Saccharicrinis fermentans DSM 9555 = JCM 21142: one gene and its partner. The protein of the gene in region 1 interacts with the protein of each later gene in a pairwise test. Links are inferred from orthologs where the notes say so. Each region holds a gene or a part of one and is shown on either strand. Other genes may lie near its edges.

The links. Proteins that work in one complex are often made in the same cells at the same time.
Region 2: the proteins of ruvC (region 1) and ruvA interact in binary tests that used the Escherichia coli proteins (3 or more experiments, as listed by UniProt). The link is inferred for Saccharicrinis fermentans DSM 9555 = JCM 21142 from one-to-one orthologs.

What each region holds. Positions count from the first base shown.
Region 1 is NZ_KI912107.1:4,363,898-4,366,884, reverse strand. What follows is about bases 79-2,987. They hold ruvC (crossover junction endodeoxyribonuclease RuvC), read right to left. Parts: upstream 1,856-2,987; coding sequence 1,301-1,855; downstream 79-1,300. Other genes in these bases: serS (serine--tRNA ligase), read right to left, coding at 2,264-2,987; CYTFE_RS0117755 (DUF4286 family protein), read right to left, coding at 1,864-2,163; CYTFE_RS0117765 (acyl-CoA thioesterase), read left to right, coding at 853-1,278; CYTFE_RS0117770 (L-threonylcarbamoyladenylate synthase), read left to right, coding at 293-856; CYTFE_RS0117775 (2,3,4,5-tetrahydropyridine-2,6-dicarboxylate N-succinyltransferase), read left to right, coding at 79-206. Outside these bases: more of CYTFE_RS0117775, read left to right, coding at 1-78.
Region 2 is NZ_KI912107.1:3,119,455-3,122,462, reverse strand. The notes cover bases 1-2,930. They hold ruvA (Holliday junction branch migration protein RuvA), read left to right. Parts: upstream 1-1,139; coding sequence 1,140-1,721; downstream 1,722-2,930. Other genes in these bases: sov (T9SS outer membrane translocon Sov/SprA), read left to right, coding at 1,814-2,930; thiL (thiamine-phosphate kinase), read left to right, coding at 35-1,081. Outside these bases: more of sov, read left to right, coding at 2,931-3,008. UniProt on the Escherichia coli protein: The RuvA-RuvB-RuvC complex processes Holliday junction (HJ) DNA during genetic recombination and DNA repair.

The sequences.
Region 1 (2,987 bases):
TTATTGACGTAACAGGAGAGGAGCCGATTGAGTATAAGGGATACGTTCCTCCACGGTCAGTGGTGATACCAGGAAGCTACACTAAAAAATTCCCGGCAGGCGATTTTCAAGTTCCTGCAGCATTAATTATCGGAAAACGTAAGGAATCTACTGATAAGAAAACCTCATTGAATGATGCCCTTCGTGAAAATAACGTGGCTGTGTAAGTTAAAAATAAGGATATGGAAGATGGGAGATAAAAAGGCGATAGCTGGTCTGTCATCTTCTGTCTCTTCTATTTAAAATCCAACGCATGATTGACGATATAAAGAGAGCCGTTGAAGTATTGCAACAAGGAGGCTTGATACTTTATCCCACTGATACCATATGGGGTATAGGTTGTGATGCGACTAATGTGGAGGCTGTTAAAAAAGTTTACCGACTGAAAAGGAGAGAAGATAGTCAAAGTATGTTGGTGCTGCTGGATAAGGATGCCAAGCTAAACTCTTATGTGACTGAAGTGCCAGAACTGGCATGGGATCTGATTGATCTTAGTACGAAGCCAACCACTATTATCTATCCCAACGCTAAAAATTTGGCTGAAAACCTTTTGGCAACAGACAAGAGTATTGGTATTCGCATAAGTAAAGAAGAATTCTCTCAGAAACTTTGTGAGCGGTTCAAAAAGCCTATTGTTTCAACCTCGGCCAATATAAGTGGAGAACCCGCACCTGCCCATTTTGCCGATATCACGGCGGATATTATAAATGGAGTGGACTATGTGGTAGGCTTTAGACAAGATGATAATTGTAAAGCTGTTCCTTCGAGCATCATAAAACTGGAGGTTAATGGACAGGTAAAAGTAATTAGAGAATGAGTGAAGAAAATATAGACTTCCGTCATCAAGATTCTATTCAAATACGTTTTAATGATATTGATGGTTTGGGGCATGTGAATAACACCACCATACAAGAATATTTTGATTTGGGACGTTTGGGATATTTCAATAAGGTGTTTGATAATAATGTTAACTGGTCCCGATTTGGAGCTGTAGTTGCTTCCATTAAAACAGACTTTTTAGCTCCTGTTTTTCTTAAAGAATCGCTGGTTGTGAAAACCAAAGTGAAAATGATAGGAGATAAGAGTATGCAACTAATACAACATATTACCGACAGTGAGGGGGTAATAAAAGCTACTTGTAGTTCGGCAATGGTAGGTTATGACCCTAATACGCACACATCCCGTGTGATTCCGGAAGATTGGAGGAAGCGTATTGGAGATCTGGAGGGATGGGAGTAAAAAACACCCTTACGAAACGACTTTATTTTTTAAGGCGATTGGGATTTTTTCCGATAAATTCTTTCCAACTCTTCACCGATTTACCGGTGTTTAAAGATTGGTTTTGAAAGAAATGGCATAAGGCCGCAGCAACTCCATCGGTGGCATCCAGGTATTTAGGTGTTGTTTCTATTTTAAGATATTGAGAAAGGATGCGAGCTACCTGTTCTTTACTGGATGCGCCATTTCCTGTGATAGCCTGTTTGATTTTTAGAGGGGCATATTCAAATACAGGAATGTCTCGTGATAGTGCAGCTGCCATTGCAACGCCTTGGGCACGTCCTAGTTTTAGCATCGACTGTACATTTTTACCGAAGAAAGGAGCCTCAATCGCCAATTCGTCCGGATGGTAATGATCACAAAGTCGAACGATGGTTTCGTATATCTTTTTTAGCTTGATATAATGATTGTCGTATTTTTTTAGTTCGACAACGCCCATGGAGACCAAAGATGGTTTGTTGCCAACTATCTTTAGAATACCATACCCCATTACGGTGGTACCTGGGTCAATGCCTAAAATAATACGTTCTTTAATCACAAGGTAAATTATAATGACTTTAATATAGTGCTGAAATATAGGACATCTTGTCCAAATTCAGAGCTCATTTGTCCCAATACCATGGGAGATTGCTTGTGGATGGTTTCTAGATCGGAGGGAGTGCTTACTTTGCATTGCACAGATACGGTTCTTTCGTCTTTGTTTTCGCTTGTCATTACCTCGTATGTTCCGATGTCGCACATGGGTATCATATTCTTGGTGAGTGGCTTATATGTGTTGTTCAGCCATTGTTCCCATTGTTGAAATTTACTTGCCTGGATAACAAAAGTAGTATTAAATACAAACATTTATTTTAGCTGTTAATTAAAAAAAAGGAAAGCTTTTTCAACAGTAAAATCGTTTGTTACTCTTGAAAAAGCATTTCAATAATTTTGGGGGTGAACCCTGTTATTTTATCATGTCAAAGCCACAATAAGGGACCAAAACATCTGGTATTTTAATTCCTTCGGCTGTTTGGTTGTTTTCTAATAAAGCGGCCAGAATACGAGGCAAGGCCAGCGCACTTCCGTTTAATGTATGTACCAATTCCGGTTTTTTCATGTCCTTACCTTTGTATCTGCATTTTAGACGGTTAGCCTGATAACTTTCAAAGTTGGATACGGAGCTGACCTCCAGCCATCGTTCTTGTGCTGCAGAAAATACTTCGAAATCAAATGTTAAAGCCGATGTAAAGCTGATATCACCTCCACATAATCTTAAGATACGATATGGCAATCCTAGTTTGTTTACCAATCCTTCGACGTGTGCTACCATACTTTTGAGTGCTTCATAAGATTTTTCGGGATGCGAGATTTGTACGATCTCCACTTTGTCGAATTGGTGTAGTCTGTTCAGGCCTCTCACATCAGCGCCCCATGAACCAGCTTCTCTTCTAAAGCATGGTGTGTAGGCCATGTTCTTGATGGGTAGGTCATCTTCCTTCACTACTTCATCGCGGTACATATTGGTTACTGGAACTTCAGCTGTGGGTATCAGGTATAAATTATCAGCGGTTGCATGATACATCATTCCCTCCTTATCGGGCAATTGGCCTGTACCAAAACCAGAATCTTCGTTCACAACAATTGGAGGAAGTACTTCTTGGTAACCGGCTTTCTCTCCTTCATCTAAG
Region 2 (3,008 bases), 1.2 Mb from region 1 along the record:
TGAATAAATTGTTCGTTAAAATAGATATTAGCATATGAGCGATAATAAAGATGTGAGCCTGGAAAGTTTGGGCGAATTCGGTTTGATAGACCATCTAACCAGTCAAATTGAAATAAAAAATGAAAGCACCTTGAAAGGTATAGGTGATGATGCGGCTGTGCTTGATTATAAGGGAAAACAGACTGTGGTTACCACTGATCTCTTACTGCAAGGAATACACTTCGATTTGGTATATACACCCTTAAAACACCTTGGTTATAAGGCTGTTATGGTTAATTTGAGTGATGTATATGCCATGAACGCGATTCCTAAACAAATAACGGTTTCATTGGGGCTGAGTTCCAAAGTAACGCTTCCTTTTGTAGAGCAGTTATATGAGGGTATTCAGTTGGCCTGCGATAAGCATCATGTTGATTTAATAGGTGGGGATACTACTACTTCATTAACTGGTTTAACGATTAGTGTAACAGCTATTGGGGAAGCGGGTAGTGAAGATATTGTATATCGCAGTGGAGCAAAACCTAACGATTTAATCTGTGTTACAGGAGACTTGGGAGGTGCTTATATGGGGTTGCAGGTGCTTGAGAGAGAAAAAAGAGTGCACGAAGGAAACTTGAAAGTTCAACCCGACTTATCTGGCTATGATTATATTTTGGAGCGTCAGTTGAAGCCTGAAGCTCGTAGGGATTTGATTGAGTTTTTAAAAGAAATAGGGGTTAAACCCACCGCAATGATTGATATCTCAGATGGTCTTTCGTCAGAGATATTGCACATATGTAAGCAATCTAATACTGGGTGTCGTATTTATGAAAATAAAATACCCATTGATCATGTGACTTCTTTAATGGCTGAAGAGATCAATATGAATCCTACCATTGCGGCCTTAAACGGAGGAGAAGACTATGAATTACTTTTTACAATTTCCATGGCCGACTATGAAAAATTTTCCAAAGAAACAGATTTGAAAATATATACTATTGGACATATCACCGAAGAGAGTAAAGGTAAGATTCTGGTATCAAACAGCGATCAGGAAATAGCGTTGCAAGCACAAGGGTGGAATATGGGTAGTCATCATTAATCAGTCCTGTGGTCTTTGAATTTTTTAGACCACTGTAAAACGATAATCAATAACCGAAATGTACGAATATATAAAGGGGCACATCATAGAATCAAGTCCGGCGCACTGTGTGGTAGAAAATAATGGACTGGGGTATTTTATTAATATTTCTGTGAATACTTATACCAAGCTCCAGAATCAAAAGGAAATTCAGCTTTATCTGTATGAACAAATTCGAGAAGATGTTCATAATTTGTATGGTTTTTATGATACTTCGGAGCGTAGTATTTTTATTCATTTGATTTCAGTTAGTGGCATAGGAGCAAATACGGCGCGTATGATGCTGTCGTCCAGTACGCCGGCTGAAATACAAGAGGCTATTCTTACTGGAAATGTGAATTTACTGAAAGGAATTAAAGGAATTGGTGCTAAAACAGCCCAACGAATTATTGTGGATCTGACAGATAAATTGGGTAAAGATCCGGTGGATCAAAAAATATTTGCAGATGTGAACAATACAATAAAAGAAGAGGCGTTATCTGCTTTAGTGATGTTAGGTTTTATGAAGGGGGGCGCACAAAAAGTAATTGATAAAATATTAGCAGCAGAACCTGATAGCAAAGTGGAAGATGTGATTAAAAAATCACTAAAAATGTTGTAAGAATAGCCTAGAGAATATATCTGCTCAAACCAATAGTAACCAGTACAATGCATAAAAACTTGAACAAAGTTTTTCCATATATTTTGACGAGCGTGTTAACATTCATATTAATTGTTGGCACAAGTTTTTCGGGTACTGATACCAATTATTTGGTAGGGGGAGGTGACAAGGCCATGGTACAACAACCTGATTCGCTAAAAAAAACGACGCGTTTTGAGCCGATAGCGAAAGATAGTAATAATCCCTTTCTGAATCCGGATCAGCAAAAAGGGATCGTCCTTCCTGATGCTGAGAATTTGCAGTATACCACTGAGTATGACCCCAAGACGGGCAAGGTTTATTTGTACCGTAAGATGGGTAATATGAACGTTAGGCTACCTTATTCAATGACTTTGGAGGAGTATTTGGATAAGGAAAGACGTCGTTCAATGCTGTCGTATTGGGAGTCTAGGGCTAGAGAGACTGAAGAAGATGGTGAATTTAGTATTTTTAAGCCGAATGCAGTATTGGGAGGGGAATTAGATAACCTTTTTGGTAGTGACCTGATCAGTATAAAACCGCAGGGAGCAGCCGAGTTAACTATTGGTATCTCAAATAATAAAACAGAAAACCCAACATTACAGGAAAATCTTAGAAATACCACTACATTTGATTTTCAGGAAAAAATTCAAATGAATATCCAGGGTAATATTGGTGATAAGCTTAAGCTTGGAATCAATTATAATACCGAGGCTACCTTTGAATTTGAAAATGAGATGAAACTAGAGTATGAGGGCAAAGAAGATGATATTATTCAATCTATTGAGGCAGGAAATGTCTCCATGCCCTTGCCTGGTACTCTTATTACAGGTAGTCAGAGCCTCTTCGGGGTAAAGGCGGAGTTGCAGTTCGGGAAATTAAATGTCACATCTGTCTTTTCTCAACAAAAAGGTGAGACATCGGTGATGGATATTGAAGGGGGAGCTCAGCAACAGGAGTTTGAACTGGCCATTAACGAGTATGATAAAAATAGGCACTTTTTCCTGTCTAACTATTTTAGAGACTTATATAACGACGCACAAAAGTACTACCCTATGGTTTCACAAATTAATGTGAGTAGGGTGGAGGTATGGATTACCAATAGGGCTGGCGATTATGACGAGGCAAGAAATATTCTTGCTTTTATGGATATTGGTGAAACTGGTGATAATTTATATAACACAACAGAATGGGGAGCTGCTGTTTCTGTAGCCCCGGATAATGATGCAAACGGTTTATATCAAAAAGTAACCAGTACCTATGGTGCCG